DNA from 3 places in the Bacillus sp. Medicinal_06 genome. Region 1 is predicted to be linked to each of the others. Evidence: riboswitches for the same ligand, from Rfam matches in the RefSeq annotation. Region 1 holds a riboswitch; each other region holds the start of a gene.
The links. A riboswitch is a leader RNA that binds a small molecule or an ion and turns the genes downstream of it on or off. The one in region 1 is predicted to bind thiamine pyrophosphate.
Positions count from the first base shown of each region.

Region 2: another riboswitch for thiamine pyrophosphate. It lies ahead of tenA (thiaminase II); the one in region 1 lies ahead of thiT (energy-coupled thiamine transporter ThiT).
Region 3: another riboswitch for thiamine pyrophosphate. It lies ahead of tenA (thiaminase II); the one in region 1 lies ahead of thiT (energy-coupled thiamine transporter ThiT).

Region 1 is NZ_JBWYHD010000002.1:53,120-64,347, reverse strand. Features, by position in the region: gene AC1M36_RS03960 (DUF4178 domain-containing protein) at 1-455, opposite strand, end outside; gene AC1M36_RS03955 (DUF350 domain-containing protein) at 477-881, opposite strand; gene AC1M36_RS03950 (PspA/IM30 family protein) at 1,145-1,810, opposite strand; gene AC1M36_RS03945 (lipoprotein BA_5634 family protein) at 2,222-2,797, shown strand; gene AC1M36_RS03940 (FeoB-associated Cys-rich membrane protein) at 2,836-3,003, opposite strand; gene feoB (ferrous iron transport protein B) at 3,020-5,008, opposite strand; gene AC1M36_RS03930 (FeoA family protein) at 5,005-5,232, opposite strand; TPP riboswitch at 5,432-5,533, shown strand; gene thiT (energy-coupled thiamine transporter ThiT) at 5,629-6,294, shown strand; gene AC1M36_RS03920 (class D sortase) at 6,387-7,007, opposite strand; gene AC1M36_RS03915 (PspC-like choline-binding domain-containing protein) at 7,176-7,778, opposite strand; gene AC1M36_RS03910 (hypothetical protein) at 8,214-8,546, opposite strand; gene AC1M36_RS03905 (hypothetical protein) at 8,733-8,945, opposite strand; gene AC1M36_RS03900 (peptide ABC transporter permease) at 9,189-10,088, opposite strand; gene AC1M36_RS03895 (ABC transporter permease subunit) at 10,081-10,986, opposite strand; gene hpt (hypoxanthine phosphoribosyltransferase) at 11,169-11,228, shown strand, end outside.
Region 2 is NZ_JBWYHD010000004.1:67-11,294, reverse strand. Features, by position in the region: gene AC1M36_RS10335 (thiazole biosynthesis adenylyltransferase ThiF) at 1-305, opposite strand, end outside; gene AC1M36_RS10330 (thiazole synthase) at 298-1,068, opposite strand; gene thiS (sulfur carrier protein ThiS) at 1,071-1,274, opposite strand; gene thiO (glycine oxidase ThiO) at 1,290-2,399, opposite strand; gene tenI (thiazole tautomerase TenI) at 2,392-3,012, opposite strand; gene AC1M36_RS10310 (ABC transporter substrate-binding protein) at 3,023-4,024, opposite strand; gene AC1M36_RS10305 (ABC transporter permease) at 4,021-4,773, opposite strand; gene AC1M36_RS10300 (ABC transporter ATP-binding protein) at 4,770-5,519, opposite strand; gene tenA (thiaminase II) at 5,488-6,183, opposite strand; TPP riboswitch at 6,268-6,370, opposite strand; TPP riboswitch at 6,432-6,543, opposite strand; gene AC1M36_RS10290 (SH3 domain-containing protein) at 7,098-8,171, shown strand; gene AC1M36_RS10285 (hypothetical protein) at 8,178-8,510, shown strand; gene AC1M36_RS10280 (DUF3965 domain-containing protein) at 8,601-9,752, opposite strand; gene AC1M36_RS10275 (CBS domain-containing protein) at 10,091-10,510, opposite strand; tRNA gene AC1M36_RS10270 (tRNA-Glu) at 10,681-10,752, opposite strand; tRNA gene AC1M36_RS10265 (tRNA-Asn) at 10,754-10,828, opposite strand; tRNA gene AC1M36_RS10260 (tRNA-Ile) at 10,832-10,908, opposite strand; tRNA gene AC1M36_RS10255 (tRNA-Trp) at 10,919-10,989, opposite strand; tRNA gene AC1M36_RS10250 (tRNA-Thr) at 10,993-11,068, opposite strand; tRNA gene AC1M36_RS10245 (tRNA-Phe) at 11,087-11,159, opposite strand; tRNA gene AC1M36_RS10240 (tRNA-Asp) at 11,170-11,228, opposite strand, start outside.
Region 3 is NZ_JBWYHD010000001.1:27,113-38,340, reverse strand. Features, by position in the region: gene AC1M36_RS00190 (DUF418 domain-containing protein) at 1-4, opposite strand, end outside; gene AC1M36_RS00185 (response regulator transcription factor) at 214-921, shown strand; gene AC1M36_RS00180 (sensor histidine kinase) at 918-1,901, shown strand; gene AC1M36_RS00175 (ABC transporter ATP-binding protein) at 2,046-2,816, shown strand; gene AC1M36_RS00170 (ABC transporter permease) at 2,791-4,728, shown strand; gene AC1M36_RS00165 (lipoprotein BA_5634 family protein) at 4,825-5,505, shown strand; gene AC1M36_RS00160 (esterase/lipase family protein) at 5,809-6,996, shown strand; gene AC1M36_RS00155 (homoserine dehydrogenase) at 7,132-8,157, shown strand; gene AC1M36_RS00150 (MBL fold metallo-hydrolase) at 8,315-9,037, shown strand; TPP riboswitch at 9,140-9,246, shown strand; gene tenA (thiaminase II) at 9,427-10,116, shown strand; gene AC1M36_RS00140 (alpha/beta hydrolase) at 10,440-11,228, shown strand, end outside.

The sequences.
Region 1 (11,228 bases):
TACATCATTGTACGTCCGTCTTGCCACTCAATGCGAAGTAGCTGCCGGTTATCAGATTGAAACTCCCACACATATTGTTCATCAGAGACAGCAAACGGTGTTTTTCCCATCACAACAACACGTCCGCTATATTGTTCTTCCATATGATACTCGATATCATCCATTTCAATTGTCGTTGGAATCTCATCTATCGAATCTAACCGGCCATCAATTGGTGTATACAACTTATAATACGTACTTTCACGATTTTCAATTTTTAAATAGCGAATTGTTTTCCCGTCCTGTAATGTTAAGACAATTTCATTCCGAGAATGCATGCTTGTTTTTCCGATCAATTCATACATCACTAATGAAACTTCAATCATATCGCCAGGGGCTAACGTGAGTAACGATTTCTCTGGTTTCACAGGCTCTGGACTTTTTATTATATTTTTAATACGTTTAAATAAACTCATGATGTATCCCTCCTTTTCTCGTTATAGACAAGCTGCTAAAATGAGGGCTCCAACAATATGTAACGAACCAGCTAATAAAGCATGTGCGACATGACCTTGCTTCGTTCCCTCTTCTAAATCTAAACCTGCTACTTTTTTCAAAATCAGTTCAATAAACATCTCTACAACTAATAAAATAACGAATGAAACCGCTGACGCAAGGAGCGCCTGCCATAAATCATTTGCTTTCGTAATTGATTGTGACAAAATATATCCTTGTGCAAAAAGCTTCATAATAAAACGTGTTGTAACCGCCATATTACCTTTTTTAATCTCTGTCAAATCGTTATATTTCGTAAAAATAGAATCAACCCACATAAGTGCAAATAAAAGAACAGCACTTGCTCCTGTCCATACGAGCATGGCTAACACATTCATCCATGTCATACAAAAACCTCCTCCTAGAAAAATAATAAGAAAACCGACATGATTGCTTTCCATGACATGCCGGTTTCTTTATCTACTATATATCTATTTTGATTTCCCGCATCTAAACTACAGCTTTGAAAATAAAAACAGGTTTCCTCTCATTCCCTATTTCTGTTCTCACACGGCATGGGATCCAAAAGAGCACTGACCGCTCCTACACACGGCCGGACACTCTCTTCCACCCAAAAAAGAAAGGTTTTTAGTCCTTCATTTATATATTATTATTTCTCATACTGCTTCATAATACGTGCTAATTCATCATCCACAGCTGAATTTTTATTTAAAGCTGCAAATTCCTCATCTAACGACTTTTCTTTTTTGTAAATTTCGCCGCTTGCCTCTGCTTCAGCTTCTAATTGAAGAGCTTTTTCTTCCATACGGCTTAGGCCTGCTTTTGCAGTATTGGCATCGAATCCAGACATTGCTTGATTAATGCTCTTTTGCGCCTTCGCAGCATTCACACGCGCTACAAGTGTTTCACGTTTATTTTTCAGCTCGGTTAATTGCTTACGCATTTCTTCTAACTTCGCACGAAGGTTATCAGCAGCTGCTTTATTTTGCTCATAGCTCGCTTTATATTCATTCATCTTTTGCTCTGCATTTTGCTTTTCCTCTAAAGCACGGCGCGCAAGATCAATATTATTCGCTTGAACAGCCATATGTGCTTGTTCTTCACGTTTCTTTACAAGTGCTTCTTGCTCTTCAAATAATAATTTAAACTTTTTCTCAAGCGCGATTTGAGCTGCTACACTCTTCTCAGCTTCTTGTACATCTTGCTGCATATCGCGTAAATATTGATCTGTCATCTTCACTGGATCTTCAGCTTTTTCAATTAGTGCATACACATTTGACATCGTTAAATCTCTTAATCGTTTAAATACAGACATTCATATTCCTCCTATGGATTACCTTATATTTCAAATTTACTTCCGGAAAAACTTTCCTTTACAGTAAGAATATTCATTTCCAAAGCCTACGTGTACATTATATCAAAACTAAGATGTCCTTACATGTTATTTACTAAATATACACCCTATAATCTGACATTGTTATTGCAATATGTACCCAACACCATAACTTTCATCTATATATTCTCTCCTTTCCATGATATTTTCAGCTCTTTTCAATACATTACATAATTGTAATGTTACTGTAAGCTAACTCGATAGTTAGAAAAACGTTATTCTTATAAAATGAAATCAGAAGCGAGATGAAACAAAAAAACAATTTTGCTTCTCTAAATTTAAAAAACAATACATTTGTATTTACTATAACGTATAGAAAAAGGAGACAAGAAAATGAAAAAATTAGTAGGAATCGGGTTAGCAGCAGCAATTTCATTAGGAGCGTTATCAGGTTGTTCTTTATTAGGTGAAAAAGCAAATGGCTTAGTATTATACGGAACGGATCAACAAGTCGAGCAAATAGCAGATAAGAATAAAAAAGATGTAAAAGAAAAAGATGTATATAAAATGAAACTTGCAATATTAGAAGATAAGAAAGTACTTGTAATGGACAAAAAGACTGGTGAAGAACTAGTGAAAAAAGAACTACTTAAGAAAGTAGAAAAAGATGACACAAAAGCAATCGATAAACTACCAGCAGTAACAGCGGATCAAGGTGTATTATTTGCGAAAGAAAAAGTAGAGAATGCGACAATTGATGGAGCGAAATTAAAATATGAGAGTAACACAATCATCGGTGATGGTCGTTCTTATGCAGATATGTTTGCAATTGTTGATGATGCTGCATATGGTAATGTGAAGGGCGAAGAGAAGACTGTAGGTGTACTAAAATTTGATAAAGACCCTAGTAAAGAATTACCTGGAGCAAACGGAGTAGAGGCTTCACAACTTGTAAAAATTAAAAAGTAGGTCATAAAAAAGCTTTGCGAAATTCGCAAAGCTTTTTTCTATTTATTCACGACCTGCTCCATATCGGGACTACAACTCTTTGACTGACATGATTTATTCAAGGAACACGCTGCACATTTCCCTTTTTTACTTCTCTTTACAAAATTGAATAATGTATATCCTGCATAACCAAAAATGACAGCTCCAATTACAATATTGACTATCATTATGATACATCCCCTTCTAGAATCCAAGCATGGATCCGACTTGGTATATAACGAGCGTTAATGCATAAGCAATGATAAGTGGATAAACAACAGAGAAAATCGTCCATTTTATAAACCCTGTTTCACGACGAATCACAGCTACTGTTGCTAAACATGGAACGTATAACAAAATGAAAAACATGAACGCATAGGCTGATAATGCAGTATAGTGCGCCCCCATTACATTTCCAAGCACATCTTCTTTCACTGCATAAATAATCGCCATTGTTGAAACAACAACTTCTTTTGCTAAAAATCCTGTTAAAAGCGATGCTGCCGCTTGCCATGTTCCAAAACCGAGCGGTGCTAAAATTGGTGCCACGAACCCACCAATCATCGCTAAGAAACTATCTCCCATATCTACACCAAATCCAGATGGACCAGCATAGTTGAGTAACCAAATGACAACAGACCCACCAAAAATAAATGTACCAGCTTTACGTACGAAACCTTTTCCTTTTTCCCATGTGCTCAGCCACAATGTTTTTGCTTGTGGCATACGATAAGGCGGAAGCTCAATCACAAAAATAGACTTTTCTTCTTTTAAAACAGTCATAGACATTACCTTTGTAACTAATAGCGCAAGTACAATCCCTGTAATGTATAAAGAGAACACGACAGTCGCTTGGCTATTCGGAAAAAAGACTCCCGCAAATAATGCATACACAGGTAACCGTGCTGAACAAGACATAAATGGTGTTACTAAAACAGTAAGCAGCCTCTCTTTCTCTTGTTCAATTGTTCTTGCTGCCATAATGCCTGGTACGTTACAACCAAAACCGATAATCATTGGAATAAACGCCTTCCCATTTAAACCGAAGAATTCCATAATCCGGTCCATAACAACTGCAATTCGTGCCATATATCCTGAGTCTTCTAGTAATGAAATAAAGAAAAAGAGTGCAAAAATTTGTGGGACGAATACTAATACAGCACCAACACCAGCAATAATCCCCTCTGTAACAAGCGCTTGAATAAAATCAGAGGCACCAATAGTTGTTAAGCCCGCTGTTACCCAATCGGTGAGTTGCCCACCGAAAAATTCATCAAGCATATCCGACAAAGGCGTCCCAATCCACGTAAACGTAACCTGAAAAATAAAAAACATAACTGCTAAAAAGATTGGAAGTCCCAAAACTTTATGTGTAATTAACTGGTCAACTCTTTCCGAAAAAGGAACCTTTCCTTCTTTTTCATGCTGAATGACATTTGTTTTGAACTTTTCAATATACGCTGCACGTGTATTATAAATATGCTGCTCTAATGTACCATCAAGTTCTTCTTCCAGATTAGAGCGAATTGCCACAAGTTCCTTATAAATCGGTAATCTACTCACTTCTTGTTCCACTACTTCATTATTGCTTAAAAATTGAATTGCAAGCCATCTTGGGTGTTCATAATTTTCCTTAGTTAAAAATCCCATAATCTCTGCAATTCCTACATCTATTTTTTCACCATATGAAAGAACGAACGGCTTTTTCTCTTTTTTATCACTCTCATGCAAAGTAGCAAGTAACTCTTCACAGCCTTTCCCGCTTCTCGCAACAACAGGAACGACCGTTACTCCTAATATTTCTGATAATCTTTTTACATCAATAACAATCCCGCGCTGCTTTGCAACATCGATCATATTTAACCCAATTGAAACTGGCTTACCAAATTCCAGCAGTTGCAATGTTAAATGCATATTGCGCTCAAATTGAGAAGAGTCAACAATATTCAGCATATGTTGAAATTCTTCTTTTAATAGAAAGTTTGTAACGACACCTTCATCACGCGAGACAGGATTTAAATCATATACACCTGGTAAATCAATTAATGTCCCTTGCTTATTCTTTAACTTACCAATCTTTTTTTCTACCGTTACCCCGCTCCAGTTTCCCACGTATTCATAGGAACCAGTTAACGCATTAAATAATGATGTTTTTCCTGTGTTCGGATTCCCTAGCAATGCAACCTTATTCACGCTAATTCCACCTTTATCATTTTCGCGTCACAATGACGAATACTAATTAATTGCCCACGGCATTCTAGTGTACATGGTCCCTTGAACATCGCTTTTTGTTTTACACGAAGTTCACTTCCTTCAGAAAGACCAAAAGCAGCTAATCTCCGCTTTAACAACTTATCTAACGCCTGTATATTTTTCACTAGTGCCTTTTCACCTATTTTGATGTCAACTAGACTCATAATCCCCCTCCTCAAAAGAGAATGATAATTATTTTCAGATAAATTATATCATATTGCATGAATCACTCACTATAGCATTCCCCTACCTATTTGTTAACATTTTTGAACAATTCTATTTTCATACTTTTTCCGTTATATAAATACCCATTTGCCATTCTCATCCATTTCAATTACAATGAATCTAACAATCAAAGAATCTCGTTATCACAGGGGGAGCCTCGTTGCTGAGAGGGAATATAATATTCCGACCCTTAGAACCTGTTAGTTAATGCTAACGTAGGAATTGTGCAAACGTCGAAATACATCTACCCCATCATTTTTTATTTACGTATTTCATATCTCCCTATGATACATTATTCTTTTTTTGTGCAACTTGGATTTAGGGGGAATGACAATATGCGTAACACCAATTTACAAGCGATGATTGAATCTGCAATCCTGGCAGCCTTTGCCTTGATCATCGACATTTTACCACTATCAATTAAACTTCCAACAGGCGGTTCTGTTTCATTTGCTATGATTCCTATTTTTATTATCGCTTACCGCTGGGGATTCAAAACGGCTTTCTTAGGAGGCTTGATTTGGGGACTGCTGCAAATTGTAGTCGGAGATGCTTATATTTTAACGCCAGTGCAAGCATTCATTGAGTACTTCGTTGCCTTTGCTTTTGTCGGCTTTGCCGGTTTATTCTATCGTCCCATTCAAAAAGCACTTGGAACATCCAGTCCTAGTAATGAACCATCTAGTCTAGGTAGTCGCAAAGATAAATCTTCACCAAAAAACAATCAGGGGAAAAAAGTGGTCGCTTATATTATCCTTGCTACATTTGTTGGTAGCTTTGCACGTTATTTCTGTCACTTTATTGCCGGTGTTATCTTCTTTGGAAAATACGCACCGCCAGGACAGTCAGCTGTTCTTTATTCATTGATTGTTAACGGTAGTACGATGCTTGCTTCTTTCGCTTTATGTACAGTATTATTACTCCTTCTATTTACAACAGCGCCACGCTTATTCAAAAGTGCAGGTGTATATAATATAAACACAAAAAAGAAGAGTGCTTAAATGGCGCTCTTCTTTTTAATTTAGTGAGTTATATCAATGCTCTATTTCACATTCTCTCATTCTAAATAGCTAAAGACAAAAATACTGTAATCTCATTTTGAATCAGTAGCAATTAATTTTGCCTCAATAATATATCGATCCGGGGCATCGCCTATGTAATCAAATGGATAACAAGTCGTCAATGTTAATGTTGGTGCTTCTTTCTTTACAATAACTGTGCGATCATCAGCATCTGTAATCCATATTTTTTGAATTTCATACGAGTAAATTTTATTATCATATTCCACGATAAGATGATTTTTTTCTTTCAGCTCTCCTAATTCTGTAAATACAGTATCACGATGTCCACTTAATACAGTATGTCCTCCTTGGGGTGGTACTGTTGTCATATCACTAACAAACATACCTACACCTTTTTTCAATGTAGTATTATTCGTCCCCCAGTATACCGAAAATTTCTTTTTGATTTTCGGTATACTTAATATAGCTACTTTCTCTCCTTCTTTGTGTTGGATTTGAGAAGAGGGTACTTGAGAATTTGCATTTGTTTCAGTAGCAGTGTCTTTTGATGTTATCCTTTCAAACTGCTTGACCTCTTCTATCGTTAAATCTTGCGCCGAACTTTTTCCTTTGTACCATTCAAAAGAGTAATAAGCACCAACAAGAATACCAATTATCATGAAGGCAACTCCAATACGATTTAGAAATGTCACCTTTAATCCCTCCATTCCTCATTATTATTTCTCTCCTTATATACCCTTTTTAACACCACTTCTCATGTATTTATAAGATATATCCGAGATGCAAAGATAATTTACAAAGCAAAAAAGCTGCCAAAAGTAGCTATTCAACTACTTTCGGCAGCCTCTTATTCAAAATATTTAAAGCATAACGCCATTATCTTTAAATACATACCAAGTACCATTAATCAAGTGTTTGCCTGTTGCCATTGCACCATCAGATTTTAAATAATACCATTTTCCACTCTCTTGTAGCCACCCTGTTTTCATCGTGCCATTCGAATTCATATAATACCAACCTGTATCAGTTCTTACCCATCCAGTTCTCATTAATCCACGATGGATGTAATACCACTTATTTCCTTCTTTTAACCAACCAGTTTTAAATGCTCCATCTTGGTTTGTATATAACCAGCGATCTTCATCCTGTATCCAACCAGTTTGCATAATACCATCTTGACCTAAGTAATAATCTCTTCCATTTACTCTAACATAATCGTTTTGCACCATCATTCCATCTATACAGTAATACCATTTTCCGTTATAACTTAACCAGCCTTCATGAGCTTTTCCATCTTTATCAAAGTAATACCATGCATCTCCAGTTTTTACCCATCCCATTTTTTGTATAGCTTGTTCTTCTTTCGGGATAGCCTGATTCACATTTTCACTTGTTTCTCCATAAGAAACGGCAGGTACTAAAAACATTACAGACATTAAAACTAGCAAAATAATTTTTTTCATTTTTCCCAGTCTCCCAAATAATAATTTATTTTGGTTTCTACCTCTATAACCAAATTATATTACGAATTATAAAAACAAACAACATTTTTGTAATATAAATGTAATAATTTTATCTTTTTTGTTACTTTAGATATTTTATCGTTACTATTTTCCTATTATATTCTTAAAATAATATATATATCCGTTTTGATTTTTCGACATATAAGTTACGGTTATGAAAATAAAAGAAGGTCTTCACTCCTTTTCTCCTTCTGTTTTCACATGGCATGGGGCTAAAAAAAGGAACCGATCGCTTCTACCTATGAGCGGATTCTCTCTTCCCCCTAAAAGGAATGGTTTTATTTCGGTTTTTCAATCCGTATTTATATAGATGTTTATCTTCACTAAAAAAGCATTGTAGATTCCCTCTACAATGCTTTTTCTGTGTCTCAGTATTTAATTGTTACTTTCACGTGAATGTAAAGTAAAAGGATCTGGAGTAATAACTAATTGTCTCGGCTCAGTTTTCTTTAAGTGATTAGTGACGTTACACTTACTATGTTGAAAGGACCATGCTTTAATAGGATTTGTAAAGATGATTCTTTGCTCTTTATTAGGGGTCTCTTCTTCAAAATTACAACTTTCGCTCCATTTACACCATTTCATTGTAAATTGTGAAGAAGAATGATCTTCTTTTCGATCAAATAAGTGCGAAAGGCTCATCTCTTCATCTAGTATCATAGTGTTACTAGCCGATAATAAAGCAATGGTCATCCAACGTTTCTCCATTCCCTCCTACTCCTTTTCACATATAATGCCTAAAGCGTATTTTACCTAAAATGTGCTTGCCTTTTACCTTACACCTATAAGTTTATCCAAAATATCACTACTCCACTATCGATTTGTCTTACAAATTACCTTACATTTTTGTAAGGAATAAAAAAACCTCCATTTAAATGAATGAAGGTTTTGAAATCATTTTTTATCTATATATTCTTTCATATCATCTAATCCAGCTTCATACAGTTGGAGCAGCATTCCATGAGAAATCGCACCAAGAACTAAAGTCATTCCAATCAGTGAAACTCGAATAGCAGGAACATCAATTATATAAGCCAACATACCAAGAACGATTGTTAGAAGCAATGCTTTTATAAATGTAATACTTGAGTACTGTTTCTTTTTCATGATTATCACCCTTTATGGAAGCGTTTTCTTAATATAGTTATTATATCATATCATCAGACCTTTTTGTGGATATTTTTGTAAAAAGACTTCCGTTTTTAAAAATAAAAAAATGACCTGCACTCGTTCTCTCCTTTTGTTTTCACTTGGCATAAAGCAGGAAGAAAGTTTGACCACCTCTATGTATGGTCGGATGCTCTCTCCCTCCTAAAAAGAATGATTTCATTTCGTTTTTCAAATTTGCATTTATATATTATGTCTATATCCGTTTACTACTTTCGTCATACAAAATAAAAGAAGCATATAGAACAGAACTGGAATTATAATCACTCTTGGCTCTAGCATTAATTCGCCATAGTAATAGCTAATTAAATTTGCCCAGTCATTTAAGTATGGAAAATATATATGAAATTGATCATGAGCTTGCCCAGAAACAATTTTTGTTCCCCCTAAAAATAATTTAAAAATGGCAAGATGTAACATGATTAGTAATACTTGCACCATCTGTTCTCCAATTTGAAATATAATTTGTGGTTGCAATACTTTCATAATATGAGTCCGAAATATATGCCATCTACTACCTCCTAATACAAGGGAACTTATCACATACTCTTGTCTCCAAATGTGCTGAACCTCTTTTTGAAAAAATCGTGTCATTCCTGGAACTGCCACAAACACAAATACAATCAATTGTATACATAATAATTCTATATTTGTGACAATAGGTTTCGTTCGTAGTTCATACATGATAAATGGGGTTAGAAATAAAATACAAAATAATGTTTGGGGGAAAAATTGCAAGCTAACAGTAACACGTTGTAAAAAAGAAAATCCCCACTTATCATTACGAACCAACAAGCTCATCAATAAAGAAATGGTTACTCTAGCAACCGCCACAAAAAATGATATTAAAATTGTATACTTAGCTCCTTCTATTACTTTATAAAACAAATCTTCTCCTTCTCGATCCGTTCCAAACCAATGTTCAGAGGACATGGAAAAAGGGGCCGCTTCAACAATTTCTCCTTTTTCATTGTATCGATATTCCACTACCTTAGGTTCCTTCTGAAAATATGGAAGTGCAAAACTAATAATTAATAATAGAATAATAGGAAATAAGAAGTATATATAACGCTGTTTACGCATACAGCTTCCTCCTTAACCAATTCAATAACAATATCACTCCGTGCATAGGTACGATAAACAATATCAGCAAATAAACGATAACTGCTGGATCTTGACCGCTAATCAAAATTGAAAACAAACCTCTAATATGAAACATGTACTCAAAAACAAATAAACTCGTTATCAAAGCTAATAATATTGATTCCATATGATTCACAACTGAAATCACGATATTGCTAACAATATGCTTACATAAAATATACAGACTACTAAAACCTTTCGCCTTCACAAACAGAACATAATCTTTTTTCTGCTCTTCCTTTATAAGTAGCATTTGGAATTGTAATAAAGAAATGGTAGGAATAATAGCTAAAATGAGAATTGGTAATACAATCGATGAATTTTGCATTGTAGAGAATGGATGTAATAATAAAACTCCGGTATACCTATATATTGTTACCATTATAAGTTGAAGAAAAAAAATCAGAAAGATATCTGGGATTGTTTTAAGAAAACATACAGCTTCTTCTATCACTCTCTGTACACGCCTTGGTATAATCGCTGTAATCATACTACATACAAAAGACAAACAGAGCGAAACTACGAGTGCTCCAAATATAAGCACGAGCGAATATGCATATGGCTTAAAGATAAGTGGAAATAAGGGAAATTCCCTTTCTTGCATCTTAAATATTTGCACATTGTTTGAAACAGTCGCTACTTGTGTAGCCATTTTCATCTTTAACTCTTCTGGATGTATGAGTGCAGAGATAACATGTATACATTGTGTAAAAAAATGCTCTATATGTATCCCAACTTGCTTCCCCTTTATAAATAACATAGGAAGACTTACTATCACTACAAATAGCATGATCATAATAAATAATTGAAAAATGATTGAAGATATTTTTTTTAACATTCCATTCTCCTCTCAATTTCTCGAACATGAATCTACCACGAAACACTAAAATCAAATTGTCACTTTATTTTATTCTGACTTTGCTAACATAAACCTTTATCAAATATATATCCTTTTGACTTTTCCTCCTCAATCCTTTACAGTCGAAATGTTCACAAGTTTTACAACGTAGGAGGATCTCAATGAATATTGAAATAAAAGACACTTTAATTTCTGAAGAAGCATTACAAACGAAGGTAAAA
Region 2 (11,228 bases), on a different contig from region 1:
ACAAGAGCCTTTATCGTTACATGACTATTAATTGCTTGCAAGCGCCTTTGGGCTGCTATAGCCTTGGGAAGATTATTTTCTACATCCTCCTCACAATATAGCTGCTGACGTTGTAAATTACTCCAATCAATATAATCGCGATCGACAATTGTTACACGGCCAACACCAGCTCTCACAAGCATCTCTGCATTCGCACTACCAAGTGCTCCCGCCCCGATAATTAGTACATGCTTTTCTCCTATCTTTTGTTGCCCTTTTTCTCTAATTGGAGAAAATAGCTCTTGGCGAGAATATCGATTATTCAACTACACTCATTCCTTCTAAAGGACTACTTGCCGTCGCGCAGCGCTTACGTGCAATACGCCCTGCTTCAAATCCTAAGCGCCCTGCATGAATACCTAGTTTCATTGCGGATGCCATTTTAATAGGGTCTTTCGCGCCTGATACAGCTGTATTTAATAACACGCCATCTGCTCCCAATTCCATTGCAAACGCAGCATCCGCTGGGCTACCAACACCAGCATCAACAATAACTGGTACTTTTGCTTGCTCAATAATAAAGCTTAAGTTTAATGGGTTCACAATGCCAAGACCTGAACCAATTGGTGATGCACCAGGCATAATCGCGTGAACACCAAGCTCTTGTAATTTACGAGCTAATACAACATCATCTGATGTGTAAGGAAGAACGATAAAACCTTCTTCTAGTAGCATTTCAGAGGCTTTTAATGTCTCTACTGGATCTGGTAATAACGTTCTGTCATCTCCAATAACCTCTACTTTTACCATGTCACAAAGCCCTGAAGCTTTTGCTAATTTCGCAATACGAACTGCTTCCTCAGCATTTTTCGCTCCTGCTGTATTTGGTAGTAATGTATACTTTTTCACATCAATTTTTTCTAACAAATTCGGTTGGTCTGCATCAAATATATCCATACGACGTACTGCAAATGTTAAAATTTCTGCTTCTGATACTTCAATTGCTTTTCTTTGTACATCATAATCTGAAAATTTTCCTGTTCCTAATAAAAGTCTAGAATTGAATGTAAATGGTCCAATGTTTAACATAATCAACCGCCTCCTACGAAAGTTACAATCTCAATTTGGTCTCCATCAAAAACAGATACGCTTTGATGGTCTTCTTTTGTTAAAATATCTGTATTGCGTTCTACTACAACAATCTTTGTATCTAATCCTAAATGCGTAAGCAGTTCTGCTACTGTCTTAACACTCCCAGGTACCTCTACTTGCTTACCATTAATTTTTAAGTTCAAGCTTCCATCCCCTTTCTAAACCGTTTTAGAAAGCAATGAATCTAGTAAATGACTCCCCTGCTTTCCTTCTATTACATCTGCCATATATTGACCAGAAACAGGACTTAATAAAATTCCGTTTCGGTAATGGCCTGTACAAGCATACAATCCCTTTATTTCCTCATGCGCTCCCATATAAGGAACTTCGTGATTAGATTGCGGGCGTAACCCCGCCCAAGCACTTTCCCATTCTGCTTCTTTCAAAGCTGGTAAGATTGTATAAGCACGCTCTAGTATTGAAGTGATACTTTCTGGTTGTACAGATTTATTAAAGGTATGAGGCTTCATTGTTGCTCCAATTACATAACGTCCACCACGTTTTGGCGCGATATAAAATCGTTCTTGAAAAATAGGAGATTTTAGTAGGGGTTTACGGCTCTTTACAGCAACAACTTCTCCTTTCACAGGGTATGTACCCCACTCTTTATCAAAATGATGAAGAAGTTTTGTGCTCCATGAGCCCCCGGCAATTACTACCTTTTCACATAGAATCATACCTTCATTCGTAATAATCCCTACTACTCGATTGTTCTCTATTTTGATATCAAATACTTCTGTTTGTTCATATATATCAGCTCCAGAAACGGCTGCAGAATGCGCAAATGCTTTCGTAAGTTCCGGCGCAGTGACATGACCATCTTTCGGATAGTATACAGCCCCCATAATGGATGAAGAGAGGAATGGCTCTTTTTCACGAAGCTCATCCCCGGTCATAAAATATGATTCTTCACCTGTTTTCTGTTGCCAGCCCATAATATCTAGTATTCTTGCCTTCTCATCTTCAGTTTGAGCAATACGATAGATACCTTTCTCTTCATACCCAATATCAATACCCGTTTTTTCACGTAACGTTTCTGCAAGTTGCGGAAATATTTCACGGCTTTTCCTAGCAAGCTCAAATAGTGGATCATACGCATCCCACTCCGCCTGTACACCAAGCAAACCTGCCGCTGCTTTAGAAGCTTCAGATGCAATTCTTTGTTTCTCAACAATCACCACTTGGTATCCTCTTTCCGCTAGAAAATGTGCAACTGAACTACCCATTACACCACCGCCAATAATGGCTACATCATATACCTTACTCATGATTTTCCGCCCACTTTCTTATTGTTTCCTTATACAATCTTGCTTTCTCGTATGGAGTACGATTACTGACAATTCCAGACATAACAGCAATACCACTCACACCAGACCGAAGAACCTCTGCTGTATTTTCAGGTGTTACCCCTCCAATAGCTGTAATCGGTATCGTTAATCGCCTTGCCATATCTGAAATTTCTTCTAATCCTCTTGCCGGAACGCCCCTCTTACAATCCGTTGGAAATACATGGCCATAAACAAGAGAATCTGCACCGTTTTTGAAAGCTGTTATCGCTTCTTCCAAAGAATGCACAGAATACCCAACATGCAAATACGAAAACTTTTCTTTCACAGACCTAACATCTGCACTTCGATATCCCAATTGGACGCGAGGGATATGTAATAAAATTGCAATATCGATTCGGTCATTTATCACAAGCTTAGATGCTGGAAAGCCCCTCTTTAGGAGACCTTCCACACCTTCATACAACTCTTTCGTACTTTTTTCTCGCTCACGAATATGCAAATAATCAATCTCACTCTCAATTTGCATCGCTACATTCGTTAACTCTTCGAATGTCATCTGACCATTTGAGATAACATGGAGCTCGCCTTTCATATTCACTCGCCTACTTTAAAATATTTTCAAATAATTCATTGGCAGGAATGCTTTCTTTTGTCATTCCTTTTTCTTTCAACCATTTATTTTGTTTTTCCCATGACTCTTTTGTGTCTGATAAAAATGGCTCATCTTTCGTTTCCATTTTCTCTAATAAAATTTTCATACTTTCTTTTTCAACTTCCGGAACAAGCGGGAAGTTTTCTTTTTCTTGATGATCTAATAAAATATTTAGTGCTTCATCTGGGTTTTTCTTCATGAAGTCGTAGCCCTTTTTCGCACCACGTAAAAATGCTTGTAATGATTCTTTATCTTTCTTCAATGTTTTATCACCTGTGACAAAAACAAGTTCATGATAATTTGGTACACCATACTCAGCTGGATTAAAGTATGCTGGCTCATGGCCTTGATGGCGCATAACAGGAACTTCATGGTTAATGTAAGCACCTGTGACAGCATCTACCTTTTTCGTAATTAACGCCGGCACCAAATCAAATCCAACATCTACTACTTTCACAGCACTAGGATTTCCACCAGCTTCTTTTACCATCGTTTTTAAATATGCCTCACTTAAAGGTGTTCCAGAATAACCAACTGTTTTACCTTCTAAGTCTTTTGGTGATTTAATACCTGCTGATTTTAACGATACAACATGATTTAGTGGTGAACGGACCACAGCTCCAATTGATTTCACTGGAATTTGTTCATTTGCTCTTGCGATGACAACATCTGGCTGATAGTATAGACCAACTGTTACTTTTCCTGCTGCCGCTAACGTTAATGGATCGGTTGGATTAGATGGGAATTTAATATTCACCTTTACTCCTTCTTCTTTAAAGTAGCCCTTTTCAATCGCTGCATAGATAAAACTATGAACCGCGTTTGGATACCAATCGAGCATCACTGTAATTTCTTTCTCTTTCTTTTGCTTCTCTAATACTGAATTGCTAGAACATCCTGCAATCATTACAACTAATAATGTAAACACAAAGATGCGCTTGAATAATTTCATGAATGTTTCCTCCAACTAATGAATTTCTTTTCTAATATCGAAACGAGTAATACAAAGAAAATAGCTAGTAATGATAACAGTACAATCGGTGCAAATACGCCTGCCCCATCTAACTGCGTCATCATTCGTTTACTAAAGTATCCTAAACCCGCTTGTGCACCAAGCCACTCGCCAATCGCTGCTCCAATTACACTAAGCGGAACAGCTATTTTTAAAGCAGAGAAAAAGTACGGAAGTGCAGATGGCAATTTTAACTTTAGAAAAATATCTTTTTTCGTTGCACCATATGTAACTAAAAGCTCCTCCCATTCCTTTTTCGTACTGCGTAACCCATCATACGTATTTACGGCAATTGGGAAAAATGTAATCAAAACGGTCACAACTACTTTGCTCCAAATTGAATATCCAAACCATAAAACAAACAATGGTGCTAGCGCTGTAATTGGAATCGTTTGTGATGCAACTAGTAACGGATAAAATGCTCTTTCTATCCATGTGCTAGCATTCATTAACATCGCGAGCCCCACACCAAGTACAATGGAAATAACAACTCCTATCAAAACCACGTATAACGTTGCCGGCAAATGAACTGTAAGCAATATATCTTGCAACGCCCACATTTTCGCTAGAATTGCAGTAGGAGATGGCAATATGTACATCTCGTCAACAATTCTAGCTCCCACCTCCCAAGCTATGAGCAGTATGCTACTTAAAATCAGTGCAGGTAATAACTCTGTCACACGCTTCATACGAGCACCTGCCTTTGCAGCATACTAAGTAATTCATCTTTTAAAGCTAATATCTCAGGTTTATGCAAATCTTTTCTTGAGCGATCTATTCCAAGTGGTACAATACGCTCCGTCAAAGTGGTAATAGGCTGCTCGGTCACAACTAAAATTCGATTGGAAAGAAAAAGCGCTTCCTCCACATCATGTGTGATAAATAAAATTGTTTTTTGCCACTGTTTCCATTGTTCAAACAACCATTCTTGCAACGTTGCTTTCGTTAAAGCATCTAATGCGCTAAAAGGTTCATCTAACAACAAAACGTCCCCGCCTGTTAATAAGGTTCGAATAAAGGATACTCGTTGCCGCATACCACCTGATAAATCTTTCGGATATTTGTTCTCGTATCCTTGTAAACCAAATTGTTCTAACAGCTCTTTTGCTTTTACATGTGCTTCTTTTTTCTTTATCCCCTGGCACTCTAACGGCAATGCTGCATTTTCAATAATCGTTCTCCACGGCAGAAGCATATCTTTTTGTGGCATATACCCTACAGGATGACTCGTTGTTTCTGTCAGTTGAATATTTCCAGCCGTAGGTTCTTCTAATCCTGTAATTAAACGAAACAATGTACTTTTGCCACAGCCACTCGGCCCAATAATGCTAACAAACTCTTTTTCTTGCACGGAAGCATCTAGACCGTTTATGATTGGCTTTTCATCATAATGAAAGGAAACATTATGAAATTGTAGTATGCTCTTGCTCCTCAAAACCCCACATCTCCTTACGATACGCCATATCCCAGAATAAATACTCAAATCGGCTAGAATATAAGAAAATCTCTTCTAATCTAGCTAGCTCTTGTTCAGATTTCCCTTCAGCTAGTTCATTTAATAAATCCATTAGCCAAATGCAAAGACTTCCATACTCTTCTGAGCTATATCCTTGAATCCACTCTCCGAAGAACTCATGATCCCTCGCTCCTGGAATATCATTTAAACGCTTTCCAATTTCCCAATAACTCCACATACATGGAAGAAGAGCCGCAATTAACTCTGCAAGCGTGCCATTTTGAGATACTGACATCATATAGTTTGTATACGCTAAATTTTTAGCAGATGGCTTTGCTTCCTCCATCTCTTGTATAGAAATACCAAGACGTTTTGCATACTGTTTATGAATCGTCATTTCTCCATTTAAAATACCATCTATTTGTTCTGCAAATTTCCCCATCACATATGGATTCGTTGCCTTTACAACTCCAATTGCATAAACCTTCGCATAGTCTAGCAAATATAAATAATCTTGTACGATGTAATATTGGAATTTGTCTTTTTCTAACGTGCCATCCCCCATTCCAGTTACAAATGGATGGTTATGACTTTTCTCCCAAACAGGCTGCACAGTTTCAAATAACCTCTCACAAAATTTCATTTATATTTCCCCTTCCTTTATATCTATTTATTAAAATAAAAAACCACTTCTATATAAGAAGTGGTTCAGCAAATAAAAATACATTTATTCGTTGCTCCACTTCCCTTCGCTAGTATTACCTAGATCAGGTCCGTAAGGGTTAAGGATTATTCCTCTCTCAGCATGCAAAGCACCCCTAGTGGTTTTCACTATTAAATTGGCAAATAAAAAAGCCCCGTTTCTTTACGCAAAGAAACGGGGACCTAATGTTCATGTCCGAATTGCTTCCCTACGCTAGCATAATCTAGATCAGGTAGTAAAAGGATAAAAGACTTTCGGTCTTACTCTCAGCTGGCAACACCAGCTCTCCTAGCACAATATGAAATTACCATAGTCAGTATAACATTGTCATGTGTTATCAGCAACTGTTTTAAATTAGCATGGCACTTAAAAAGGATCTGGTCGCTTCTATGCATAGGCGGATTCTCTTCCCCACCTAAAAACGTTCTTCTTCCATTTTTTCAATTTGTATTTCTATATTTATTCTGAAAATACTATATAACTCCATTTTGATTTTTCGACATATGAGCTACGGCTATGAAAGCAAAAACAATTCTCCATTTATCCCCACTTTTTGTTTTCACACGGCATGGGGCAGAAAAAGGCCCTGACCGCTTCTATCCATGGACGGATCCTCTCTCCCACTCAAAAAGAAAGGTTTTATGTCGATTTTTTAACTGATATTTATATAATTATCTTTTATCCAAACTCTAATGATTGTTTATCTGTTATTCTTGTAATATATTTCGATTCCATTAAAAAGTCGTTATTTTTTTCACATATCATATTACAGTTATGTGAACAATGCACAAAATATTATATCTTTATACTATAATAAAAAATATATTAATACATCGATGGGGGGCTAATATTAGATGAAACAGAAAGCTACAGCTTTAACGGCAACTACTGTCGCAGTCACATCTCTACTTCCATCCATAAATCAAGTAGACACACGTACTGCAGCAGCCCAAGAATTGCCTACACAAAACATTCAACATATAAAACCAGGCCCAGAAATATTATATTTGAATAATAGGATAAATACAAGAGATAAAACTAACTCCTTAAAAAAAACAAATATTGCGTTTACTAAATATACTGAACGGAACAATAGTTATATCGTAAATGCCAATGTGTTAAATATTCGTTCTAAACCAAATATCAAATCCTCTATTATTGATAGATTATCCAATGGTAAATTCATCTCCGTCCAAGAAACAAAAGGGGATTGGTATAAAGTCTCACATAATGGGCAACAAGGATATGTAAAAAAAGAATTTGTATCTCATACATCAGAAGCATTAGTAAAAGGGGTTACAATACAAAATGAATCTTCCTTTTACGTTGCTACACCTACCTTAAAAGTCCGCCGTGGAGCTGGAACAGATACTGCTGTAATTGGGGCTTTACAAAACGGAACACAAGTCACTGTTATAGAAACAGTTGGTACCTGGTACAAAGTTCGCTTCGGAACATCTTACGGATTTGTAGCAAAGCATTATATTATTCAAAAACAACCACAAACGAGACAAGCCGCTCCTTCTATTCCTGCTGTTTTTAAATTCCCTACTCAAGGAACGATTAGTTCTACATTTGATATGCGCTGGGAACAAATGCATTATGGTATAGATATTTCCGCACCAGGTAATGTTTCAATTCATGCAGCTGCTGCAGGTAAAGTTATAAAGTCTTATTACTCTGCTAGCTATGGAAATGTCGTATTTGTAGCACATCATATTCGAGGTAAACTATATACAACCGTTTACGCTCATATGAAAGACCGTTCAGTACAAGTTGGTGATCAAGTTCAAACCGGGCAATTATTAGGATATATGGGAAATACAGGTCATTCATTTGGACAACATCTCCATTTTGAATTACATAATGGTGAATGGAATTTTGAAAAGACAAACGCAGTAAATCCACTGCCTTATTTGGTTCGGTAATATTATATGTCACGTAATATACCATTAATAATTGAGTATATAGCTTTTCTCGGTTTAATCTGTTGCTTAGTCATTTACAATACGAACCTTGTCTTTTTGGGTATCGTCATCTCATTTGTTGCTATTGAATCATTGATGGAAGCATTCAAAATTCGACTGAAGAAACAAATTTCTCATATATATACTGCATTTATTATTATAAGCGGCTTAATAACAAATATTATTTATAGTGGTTTTCATATGGCTGCTATATTCCCTGTATTTTTTATAGGGGTGCTAACCATCATTTCCCAATATATTTATATTCCTGAACACCGTAAGAACCAACAAGAAGCTTAGAACAGCCTTCTACATTTACGACGAAAAAAGGGGTCTCACTTAAAATGAGACCCCTTTTTTCATCTATACATTATATTGAAAAATTTCTTTTTATCCACACGCATATCGTTCATAAATAAAACTTAAATTATATTTCTTCTCTAAGCCCATTCGTTGTTCATCATCACACCAGTAAAATAAAATATCATGAATCGTTGCATAACGCTTATTCTTTAGAAATTGCTTAATAAATGACGGTAAACAATCGTGTAATTGTATAAATATATAATTCCGCAGGATTTCTTCTTTATGTTCAATTCCTTTACAAACATACATCAACTCTTCACAATAATATGCATGTTGCGGAACTTGAATCATTTCAAAAAATGGTACATATGATAATAGTTTTCCAATGAAGTGCTCGTATCGATTCATAAACTCAAATGACATATGCTCCATCATTTCCTTCATTACATAAAGATAATCATCCACATGAGTAGTTTTTAGCGGATTAAGGCGGTCAGAAATTTGAGCGATTACAGCCCTTTGACATGCAACAACAGAACGACTCGGTCCATAATATGTTAAAAAATCCGTACACTTACGATATTTTTTTAATAAGTCATATATGTATAAGTCATAAACGTATGTATTACAGTATATTGCTAAATTCATCATCTCTTGATCCAATTCTTCTTTGGACAATCGTTTTGCCTGTTTGCAAATATAAAAAAATGTAAGTTCCATTACTTCCTTATGAGATAATAGCTTTTCACATTTTTCAATACATTCCTCATTAAATTTAATTCTTTCCCATATCATTACATCTCTATTTTCCGATTTCCCGATGCGATATTTTACAATTAAGTAGTTCCAAGCCACAACTTGGGTTAAAACATCCCACGTTTCATATTCCATAGATGTATGTACAAATTCATCTAATTTATGGTTCACCATAAATGTATAAGCTTCCTTATACCAACCGATGTCCTGACATAAACGAACAATACGAACTAAAGTTGGTATTTCATCTTTATGAAACTGTGGCAACTCCTTCACTTTATTCATTCCATATAAAATAAACGGAGCCAAGTTTTCCTGTTTATAAAATTCTTTTTCTTTCCAAGCTAAAATTGTCCGTTCTTTTCCTTCGCCTTTTGGATGATTTGGTACAAGTAAGGAAAATAAATCTGCAAAATTAGTTGGTTCCACATAAGCCTCTGTAACCAAATTCCAATTTGGATTACTCTGTACCTCCCTCATATTATTTCCCCTCCGTTTCTATTTATATAAAATCTTTGATAGTTTAGTAGATAATCATAATATTATAAATATTATTATATTCAAAATTCCTTATGAAGCTTTTATTTATTATTATATCATTTTTTAACATAACAAAAATTAGTAATGGAAATTGTTAAATAAAATTTCAAATGAACTTAACATATGTCATTCTCCAGATACATTTAATGAAGCATATTTATATCTATGCGTAATATTTTGGATACGCTTTAATCACAATATAGCTTTATTTACATTATTAATAAAACGTATCCAATCTTACCTATTCTCTAAACGAAAAATAATCTGCAGATATTCCTTTATTCTGTATGCTCGGAAATTTCACTTAAAGCAAATCCTGCTTGATCATCAGCTTTCTCTGCTATTGCTAAATCACCTAACGCTAACATCCCAACAAGCCCGCCATTCTCAACTACAGGTAGTCTTCTAATTTGGTGCTGCGCCATTAACTCTGTAGCCTTTTCAATAGAGTCATCAGGAGAAACAGACACAATTCCTGTAGTCATGATATTTGTAATTTTATTAGACCCGGGATGTTTCTCAGCAATTCCACGAACAACTAAATCACGATCAGTGACAAGACCAACCACTTGATTGTTCTCTACAACTGGAATCATTCCAATGTCCTCTTCTTTCATTTTCACAGCAGCTTCATATACATTATCTAGCGGTGTACACTGTACAATATCGGTACTCATAAATTCTCTAACTGTTGTCATGTAGCTTTATTCCCTCCTTCTTATACATACTATAGTTTTTCCAAATTCCCTTTATTTATTATGAAATAAAGGGAATTTCAAATTAATGTTATCGTATATACAAAAGGAAAAAGCTTTCGCATTATATTTTCACAAGAAAAAAGAGTCAGCTAATTGCTGACTCTTTTTTATGACCCGTACGGGATTCGAACCCGTGTTACCGCCGTGAAAGGGCGGTGTCTTAACCACTTGACCAACGGGCCATGGCTCCGCAGGTAGGACTCGAACCTACGACCGATCGGTTAACAGCCGATAGCTCTACCACTGAGCTACTGCGGAATATGGTGGGCCTAAATGGACTCGAACCATCGACCTCACGCTTATCAGGCGTGCGCTCTAACCAGCTGAGCTATAGGCCCATATTTCTTACAGGGGCAGTAGGAATCGAACCCACACCGGAGGTTTTGGAGACCTCTGTTCTACCTTTAAACTATGCCCCTAAGTGGTGCCGGCTAGAGGACTTGAACCCCCAACCTACTGATTACAAGTCAGTTGCTCTACCAATTGAGCTAAGCCGGCTTTTCAAAAAAAAAAAGATGGCTCGGGACGGAATCGAACCGCCGACACGAGGATTTTCAGTCCTCTGCTCTACCGACTGAGCTACCGAGCCTTTATGTAAATGGCGGTCCCGACCGGGGTCGAACCGGCGATCTCCTGCGTGACAGGCAGGCATGTTAAC
Region 3 (11,228 bases), on a different contig from region 1:
TCATTGTTTTCCTCTTTTCTTATAATTTTGTCATTATTGTATCTTTAAAAAGGAATTTTTTATATGCACAGGTGTCAGTTAAAGGAAATGACACCTGTCATATAGGTGAAGAAATGAAGTATTTAAATAGTCATGCAATGAATTCTTAAAAATAAGTACGAAAAAATATGGTAGTATATGCTTACGTAGAGATTATAAGAAAGGAATGAAAAAATGGTTAAAATTATGATTGTGGAAGATGATCCTAAAATCGCAGAATTATTATCTTCTTACATCGAAAAATATGGGTATCAAGGAATTGTTATCGTCGATTTTCAACGCGTATTAGATGTTTTTTTACAAGCAAAACCAGACTTGGTGTTATTAGATATTAATTTACCAAGTTTTGATGGCTATTATTGGTGTAGGCAAATTCGTGCTGTTTCTACGTGTCCCATTTTATTTATTTCAGCTCGTGAAGGTACGATGGATCAAGTCATGGCTTTAGAAAATGGCGGGGATGATTATATACCAAAGCCGTTTCATTATGAAGTTGTAATGGCGAAAATTCGTAGTCAACTAAGACGTGCATATGGAGATTATGCACCAAAAATAGAAGAGCGAATGATTGAGCAGCAAGGATTTACTTTATTTCCAGAGCGCTTAGTATTACAATTGCGCAGTCAAGAAGTTGATGTAACAAGAAATGAAGCGATTTTGTTAGAGATGCTAATGAAAAATTATCCGCGTGTTGTAAGTAGGGAAGTATTATTAAATAAGCTTTGGGATAGTGAATCTTACGTTGATGATAATACGTTAAGCGTCAACACAACGCGTGTTCGTAAAAAACTCCAAGCATTAGGAATTCGAGAGGCGATTGAAACAATTCGGAGTGTTGGCTATCGTTTACATATTACATGGGAAAATGGTGGGAGAAAATGATAAAACTGTTTCTACGAGAACATATCCCGCTTCTATGTTTTACAGCTTTCCAGCTCATCGCTATTTTTCTTGTGTATTGGTTTGATGGCTATCGCCATGTAACCACCGCGCTTTATGCAATGTTTTTAGGAGTATGTTTTTTACTTGCTTATTTATTATATCGCTATTTTACTCATAAGTCTTTTTATGAAAGGTTAGCAAATCCGATGCAATCATTAGATGAATCTGTACAAAAATCTGACTTCTCCCCTTTGTCAACTGCATTGCATGAGTTATTAGAAGTACAATATCGTCATTATCAGAATCAATTACAAGTGCAGGAACGTAAAAATGAGGAACATTTAACTTTTATGAATCAATGGATTCACCAAATGAAAACACCTTTATCTGTTATTGAATTAATGACACAAGATGAAGTTGACCCTCGATTTGTTAGTATTAACGAAGAAGCAGATAAACTAAAAAAAGGGTTAGAAATGGCTTTATATGTTGCGCGGCTAGAAACTTTCACACAAGATTTCTACGTAGAAAGAGTGCAATTATATAATTTAGTAAACGAAGCAATACATGAACATAAGCGCTTTTTTATTCGGAATTTTGTATATCCAGAAGTCAAAATAGAAAAAGACATCGTTGTAGAAAGTGACGTGAAGTGGCTTCGATTTTTAGTTGGTCAAATTTTATCTAATGCAATTAAGTATTCAGCCGGTAGTAGAGAAAAAATTATAATAAAAGCATATAGTGTAGATAAGACCGTCACCTTAGAAGTAAGAGATTTTGGAGTAGGCATACCAAAACAAGATATGCCACGTGTGTTTCAACCTTTCTTTACAGGAGAAAATGGTAGAGATTTCAAAGAATCTACTGGGATGGGTTTATACCTCGTATATGAAATTGCGAAACAGTTAGGTCATCAAGTAGAAATACATTCTGAAGTTGGAAAAGGTACAACTGTAAGAATTATTTTTTACACTTCATAAAAAAGCTGATGAAATAGACTTTTTCATCAGCTTTTTTAGAAATCTTACAAAGTTGTAAGGTGAATGAAAGACGAATCAATATGAGATGTAAGATAACTCCTTTACACTTTAAACTAAGCAGAATAAATGAAGGGAGAATGTGGTATGGAAATATTGCAGGCGAAAGGAATTAGTAAAGTATATAAGGGGAAAGTTCCTTATAAAGCTCTTGCTGATATTGATTTATCTATTCAAGAAGGTGAGTTTGTTGGTATTATGGGTCCGTCTGGTAGTGGGAAAACAACATTGTTAAATATGGTATCTACGATTGATTCACCAACATCAGGAAACATTTTAATAAATGGGATGAATCCTTTTCAGCTGTCATCTGAAAAACTAGCATTATTCCGTCGACAACAGCTAGGATTTGTTTTTCAGTCTTTTAATCTTCTCAGTACACTTACCGTAAAAGAAAATATTGTGTTGCCAATGACGTTAGATGGAGTGGCTGTAAAGGAAATGAATAAGCGGGTAGAAGAAGTTGCAGAAAAGTTAGGCATTCTGGATATTTTGCATAAAAGAACATATGAAATTTCAGGTGGTCAAGCACAGCGAACCGCAATTGCTCGTGCAATCATTCATAAACCACAATTGTTATTAGCGGATGAACCTACGGGAAATTTAGATTCTAAGTCTTCGAATGATGTGATGAGTATGTTAGAAGAACTGAATAAGAAAGAACGTGCAACCATGATGCTTGTTACTCATGATCCATATGCAGCAAGTTATTGTAGTCGCGTTATCTTTATTAAAGACGGTGAATTGTATAATGAAATTTATTGCGGTGAAAGTAGACAAGCTTTTTATCAAAAAATTATGGATGTTCTCTCGTTGTTAGGAGGGAAAAGACATGACTTTTCGTCAATTCGCATTTAATAATGTTTTCCGTAATAAACGGACGTACGCCGCTCATTTTTTAAGTAGTACATTTTCTATTATGATTTTCTTTACGTATGCGCTTTTATTATTTCACCCTGATTTAACTGGTGAGTTAAAATCGACAAGTGAAACGATAAGTGAACTTGGTACAATTGGATTTAGGATCTCACAAAGCTTGATTTTTGTGTTTTCATTTTTCTTTATCTTATATTCAGTAAGCTCATTTTTAAAAACACGTAAAAAAGAGTTTGGCATTTTAATGATGCAAGGAATGTCTATAAGACAGTTGAAAAAGTTAGTGCTTATTGAAAATATGTTAATTGGATTTGGTTCAATCTTTATAGGCATTATGATTGGCCTTATATTTTCCAAGTTGGTACTACTTATTAGTGCAAGTATTTTAATGATTAACAAGGGACTACCTTTTTATATTCCAATTCAAGCGATTCTACTAACTATTGTTACATTCCTTATCTTATTTTTAATTGTATCACTTGTTACTTTTAAGATGATTAAAGTAACTGAACTTGTGGAACTTATTCAAGCAGAAGAAAAACCAAAGCCTGAACCGAAAGCTTCTATTATTTTATCGCTTCTATCATTTGTTAGTATCAGTTCTGGATATGGAATCGTACTGTATATTATCTTTAGAAGAATCATCTCTTTTCCGTTATTAGGATTAGGTGTGTTATTGGTTATAATTGGTACATATTTTCTGTATACGCAATGCAGTGTTTTTCTATTGCAAGCTGCCAAAAAGCGGGAATCTTTATTTTTAAAGAAAACAAATATACTAACGTTTTCAGAGTTAATATATCGAATGAAAGATAATGCAATGATGTTTTTTATTGTGTCTATCATTTCGGCAGTCGCGTTCACTGCAATTGGAACTACTGCTGCACTTGGAAATAAAGAACTGTCAAGAATGACCAATCCGTATACGTTTACCTATATGAGTTTTGAAGACAATAAGATGGAAAATGAGCACCTTGCTTTAATTAAGAAATATCTTAATGAGGCAAATATTGCTTATCGACTGGGTTCTGCCTCTACTAAATATACAGAAAGCGATGTTTCTGTTATGAAATTAAGTGAATATAATGATCTTGCGAAGTCTCTTGGCTACCAAAAAGAAACGCTTGATAGAGAAGATGAAATTTTGCTAGTTCCAGGGTGGATAGCGCAAAAACAAGAGTTTGAAAATAATCAATTTAAAAAGGAAATTGAAGTGATTCATGGGGATTGGATGAAAACATTTCATGTAAAGAAAGCTGTAAAGAACTTGGTTCTACCACATGAAGTAGGAAATACTTTAATTGCAGTACAAGACCAAGTATATGATAAAGTTCCATTCATTGCTCGTGAGGATATCACGTTCTCTAAAGAGCGTATTTACGGATTTGTTGTAGATGATTGGATGAGAACAAAGGAAATTTCACATCAATTAAATAACATATTGGGTATAGAGAATGGAGAGCGTAGCTTTTATTTTGAAGCTTTAGCATTGCAGTGGTTACAAGCGAAACAAACAAACGGATTGTTACTTATGGCGAGTGTTTTAGTAGGAATTGTCTTTTTTACATTTGCAGCGAGCTTTATTTATTTCCGTTTATATACAGATTTAGACCGGGATCAACAACAATATAAAATGATTTCAAAAATGGGATTAAGTAAGCGAGAACTAAAAGGTGTTGTAACAAGACAGTTGTTAATCATGTTCTTTTTACCAATTGTTGTTGCGGTAATTCATACTGCAGTTGCATATACCGCACTGCAACAATTAGTGGATTTTTCTATTTTAAATAGTTCAATTATCATCTTAATTTCATTTGTATGTATACAAATCTTGTATTTTTTTATGACTCGTTGGCGTTACTTACAAAAACTTTATAGGACTATGGATCAGTAAAATATGACTATTAAGTTTTGATTGTATCAAAGGTAAATGGAAAATAACCATAATGAGTATACTTGAAAATTAATTTAGACAATGAAAGGAGTCATAATGAGAAAAACAATATCTTTTTTTATATTAATTGTCCTGATTGTCATAAGCCTAAGTGCCTGTTCTTCCTCTGAAGAAAATAAACGGCCTGCGAACGGGATGATAATGATTGGAGACGAACAATTTACTTTACCTATTTTTGAACGTTACAAAGAAAATATAGAAGAAAAAGAAGTATTTGAAGTGAAAACGGGCGTTTTTGGTGAAAATAAAGTGCTTATTATAGATGAAACAACAGCGCAAGCTATGATAAAAGATCGAATTTTGCGGAAGAATGATATGAATAATCGCTCCGGTTATACTTCTATAAAAAAATTACCGGAAATCCCAAAAGAAGCTTCGTTATTATTTACACATGAAGAGGAAAAACATATTACAAGTATCGATTTAAACAGTAAAGAAATTCCTGTTTCATATGACAGCGATGCTTGGATTGGAAATTCTCGTGATTATAAGTCTCAATGGTATCTTATTGTTGCAAAAAAGGATGTATATAGAAAGATAAAAGCGGATGAAACAAAGTTACAGATTATTCACTTCAAAAAATTATTGGGTTACGAAAAGCCTAAAATGTCGACAGATAATACATTAAAAACTGAATATTTAAAGATAAAAAGGCAAGTCAAAGATTTTCATAAATTAATATCGGTCAAATTTGTTACTTTTGAGGATGAAGGTTAAAAGGGAAAGGGAATTGTCAACAAAACTTTATCAACTATGTAATATTTCATAATAGATAGACAATTCAAATAATATTGTTTACATTATTTTTAAGTTAATAAATGTGATAGAGAATTGGAGATCCACATTATATAGCCATTGCAAATTGCGTTGGTATATCTTTGTGGATCTTTTTTCTATCACATAAGAAGGAGGTAGAATTGAAAGCGTTTTATTAGGGATGTAGAGAAAAAGAAAAGGGGATGTAAAATGAAAAGATTACTTTGGGGATTATTAATTTTATGTTGTATCGCTTCGAGTGTAATGCTACCGATGCCAATACAAGCAGAAGAAGGGAAGAAAAATAACAATCCGATTATTCTTGTACATGGTTTTACAGGATGGGGCAGAGATGAATTATTGGGTGTAAAGTATTGGGGTGGTGTTCACGATATTCAAGAAAATTTAAAGAGAGATGGATACAATGTTCATACTGCCGCTGTTGGGCCGTTATCAAGTAACTGGGATCGTGCTTGTGAGTTATACGCTCAAATCAATGGTGGAACAGTAGATTATGGAGCAGCTCATGCCGAAAAACATGGACACGATCGATATGGAAGAACATATACAGGGTTTGTTCAAAATTGGAGTGAGACAAATAAGCTTCATTTAGTAGGACATAGTATGGGAGGACAAACAATACGTACGCTAGTCCAATTGTTAAAAGAAGGGAATCAAGAAGAGAGAGAATATGTAAAACAACATGCTGATGTGAAAATGTCTCCGTTGTTTCAGGGAGGAAAATCATACGTTCATAGTGTAACGACATTAGCCACTCCTCACAATGGGACAACCCTTGCAGATGGAAGTTTACTCTTGCCAGCTGTAAAGCAATTACTCGTCGCAACTGCTGGAGTTGGAGAAAATAACAATCTATCACTATACGATTTTAAATTGGATCAATGGGGAATTAAAAAAAGAGCTGGGGAATCATTTTATCAATATTCAAACCGTGTCTTAAATAGTTCCATTTTGAAGGATACAAAAGATATAAGCCAATGGGATTTAAGTACAGATGGAGCAAAGGAATTGAACACTTGGGTAAAAGCGCAACCAGATGTATATTATTTTTCTTACAGTGGACATGCAACACAAGTAGCACCTATAACGGGAATTCATTTACCGCACATCACCATGAATAAGGCACTGATGGGAAATGCAATTTTCTTAGGGTCATATGCAAGATACGAACAGAATCGTACATTCATTGATTCATCCTGGTGGGAAAATGACGGAGTAGTAAATACAAACTCTATGGTAGGACCATCAACTGATGTGGTTATAAATAATAGTAGTGCGCCAGAACTTGGGAAATGGAATCATATTGAGACAAAACAAAACTGGGATCACCTCGATATGGTTGGATTAAGTGTCTCGGATTCCTTAGGGTTCTCTGATATTAATGCTTTTTACCGAAAGATTGCTGAAAAGCTATCCAATTTACCGAAATAACTGGCTTCATATTTATATTGAAATGTAGCAGCTCCTTCAAATTTTTTTGAGGGAGTTTTCTTTCGTGAATCACATCATATTTTCGGAGTATAATGGAGTTAACATTAAAATAGCACAATAGTTTGAGGTGATGATGTGAGAGTTAACATAGTAATATCTGGATATGGAACTGTTGGAAAAGAGTTTGTAAGATTGGTATTTGAGAAAGCTTTATATATAAATGAGATGTACGGTATCGAACTTGTCCTTACTGGAGTTATGGGAAGTACAGTCAATCTCTTTAGCGCCAAAGGTTTACATATTAAAGAATTATTAACTTATGGTACAGGTTCTAATGCATTGGAGAGATATCTCAAAAACTATCCACTCGATAAAAGTGAAAAAATGCCTTTTGGTCATGTATTAATAGAATCAACACCAACTAATCTTCAAACAGGTGAACCTGGAAGAACATATATTGAAACAGCGATTGAAAATCATATGGATGTAGTCGCTATTTCAAAAGGTGCACTCGTTAGCGCATGGAAAGAAATAAAGCAAAAAGCAACGAAAGCTAACGTACGTATTCGTTATAGTGGTGCAACTGCAGCTGCGCTCCCTACATTAGATATTGGACAATTTAGTTTAGCAGGGTGCCAAATTGAAAGTATAGAAGGTATTTTAAATGGAACAACAAATTATATTCTTACAAAGATGTACGAAAAAGATGTAACATTTGAGGAAGCACTGCATCAAGCGCAGCAAAAAGGAATCGCTGAAACAAACCCATCATTAGACGTAAGTGGAATGGACAGTGCCTGTAAACTATTATTGTTAGCGAACAGTTTATTTCAGTCAGAATACTCTCTTGATTACGTAAATGTAAATGGGATAGAGGGTATTACGAAACAAGATATAGAGAAAGCAAAAGCACAAGGTAAATCTCTAAAACTAATTGGAGCGGCATATAGAGACCATTCAGGGAACCCTAAACTTGAAGTATGTCCGCGTGAAATAGGGAAAGAGCATCCTTTAGCTCATGTAAATGGAACGGAAAAAGGAATCACTTTTCATACTGATACGATGGGAAGAGTTACTTCAATCGGGGGAGCCTCGAACCCAAGAGCAGCAGCAGCGGCAGCTCTGAAAGATTTAATTAATTTGTATCGGAAAGATGTGTGATGAAAAATTCTGGTTGTAGATCAAATAAAGAAATTTGACAAATAAATATTTTTGTGTTATGATTATAAATTTAGTGTTTGATTAAATATCCTTAACGTGATACATTTTAGTAAGTGAAATACCTTCACTAATTTATGTATCGAGGGAGACGTGTAATATGAAAATAGAAAACGGTTTAGCGGTGTTAAAATTAAAAATTCAAGAATTCGAATTAAATCCCACGTTACTTTGGGATGAAAAAGAAGCTATATTAATCGATACTGGTATGCCAGGCCAATTAGAAGGGATTCGTGATGCAATGATTGGTATTGGTGTCCCTTTTGAACAATTACAAGCAGTTATTTTAACCCATCAAGATATAGACCATATTGGAAGTCTTCCTGAAATACAGCAGAAGGCAGGCCATTCTATTGAAGTATACGCACATGAATTAGACAAGCCATATATTGAAGGACAAGTGCATTTAATGAAAACGGATCCAAGTAAAATGAGTAAAGACAAATGGGATGCACTTCCAGAAGTTATGCAATTTCTATATGAAAATCCTCCGACGGCAAAAGTAAATCGGACATTAGAAGACGGAGAAAGACTACCATTTTTCGGAGGCATTGAAGTGATTCATACACCAGGGCATACTCCGGGACATATTAGTTTATATAGTGAAAAATATAAAACATTAATTGCGGGCGACGCGATAGTATGCGTTGGTGGAAACTTAAAAGGACCTGTTCCGCATACAACGCCAGACATGGATACAGCTACAAAATCGCTTAGAAGATTTTTAGAATTTGATATTGAGACGGTGATTTGTTATCACGGTGGTGTTTGTAATTTGAATGTGAAGGAGCAAATAGCGAGATTAGTAGAAGAGGATTGCTAACATTTTCGTGCCTATATGTTAGCGATATTGAATTTACAAATAATATTTGATAGTATTCTAGAATATGTTATGATTAATATCAAAGTTAAATAGTTATATATATTTATCCACTAGGGGGGCCTTTTAAAGGCTGAGATCAAAAAATATCTTTGAAACCCTTAGGACCTGATCTGGGTAATACCAGCGTAGGGAAGTGGAAGTGACAGAATATGATATTTTTTTAAATATTGATAATGTCCAGTCCGCTTTCTTTACGTGTGTGTAAAGAAAGCTTTTTTATTTTGCGCACCTACTTGAAGTGAGTCTCAGTAATCTAGTAGCTAACGAGCAATTCGTTAAGAAACTTGTTTCATTTTTTTATTATTAAAACGTTTATTGGAGGGTCTATCATGTTATTTTCACAGTTATTACGTAAAGAAGTTAATCCGATTTGGGAAGCAAGTTTTAATCATCCATTTGTGACAAAACTAGGGAACGGAACATTAGATTTAGCTAGTTTTCGCTATTACGTTCTGCAAGATTCATATTATTTAAGTCATTTTGCAAGAGTCCAATCGTTAGGAGCAGCAAAAGCGATTGAATTAGAAACGACAGCTCGTATGGCGCACCATGCACAAAATACATACCAAGCTGAATTATCGCTGCATGAGAATTTTGCGAAAAAATTAGGAATTACGGAAAAAGAAAAAGAATCGTTCATTCCTGCACCGACGGCTTATGCGTATACATCACATATGTATCGCGCTGCATACGAGGGACATATTGGGGATGTTATCGCAGCGATTTTGCCGTGCTATTGGCTTTATTATGAAATTGGTGAGCGACTTAAGGAATGTAAACCGGAAGAACCCATTTACCAAGAGTGGATTTCTGCATATGGTTCTGACTGGTTCCGTACTTTAGTAGAAGAGCAAATTGCCAGATTAGATGCCATTGCAGAAACAGTAACAGAAACTGATCGTAAGCGCATGAAACAGCATTTTGTCATTAGTAGTCAATATGAATATTCATTTTGGGAGATGGCTTACACATTAGAAAAATGGCCAGTAGAAAAACAAGTAGAAGATATAAGTTTATAAGAAACAAATATGTCTCTTATCACGCGTGTAAAAAGTATAGAAAATGACTAACTTAGTTTAGTCATTTTTTTGTACGAAAATAATATTTCTATTTCTCTGTTTTTAGAAGAATCAACTTCACTAATTAGATGCTCATATATTATTAAAAAATTACATAATAAAAAGGAGGAAGAAGGTAGTTTTTATTGAAGTTTGTTTATAATATCACATTCTTTGTTAGAGGGCGTAAAGAAATTTATTAATCTCTTTGATGTTTTTTATTTTCCTTACAATGCTTGGAATGTTGTATTAAAAGAATTTAACTTTGAAAGGAGTCAATAAATATGAAAACGAGAAAACGAATAACGAATAAGATTTTACTCGTTAGTACAATTTGTGCAATAAGCATTCCCTCAGTTTCATACGCAGCAGAATCCATTCAACCTAAAAATTTTGCAATTTCTCCAAGTCTGTATGAGAGGGGAAATACAGATGCATTGAAAATAAGTTTTTATCCTTATACATATAATAATCCATTCAACCATCAATTTACCTCAACATCCAAAGAAACAAACACAAATATAAAAGAAATAAACAATGCTGATGATGAAAATCCTGTTATATCTACTACTCTTACATTTATCCGTTATATGCATACTGAAAATTATAAATCTGCATTTGATTTAACTTCTCGACCTTTACAGAAGATAATATCTGAAAAGTGGCTGGAGAGTTATTGGAAGGAACTTCCCCTGCAGTTACAAGCAGGTTCTTTTATTGGAATTGGAGAGGTAAAGCAAAAAGAGACGAATTCCGTTCATACAAACATTGAAATTGGATTAGTATTTGAAAAATTCACTGTACCTTTCATGTTTAGATTAGATCCATCTGGAAAAATAGACGATTTCCAGCTTAGTATGTCATCCGACTCTGTTGCACAGCGCCCGGCATATAGTAATCCTGATTCGTTTACTGAAGAAGAAGTAGTAGTCGGAAGTGGCGCGTTCCCATTACCAGGAGCACTGTCTGTTCCAAAGGGAGAGGGGCCTTTCCCAGCGGTTATTCTTGTGCAAGGATCTGGAGCAAGCGATCGAGATGAAACTGCGTTTGCTTTAAAACCGTTTCGCGATTTA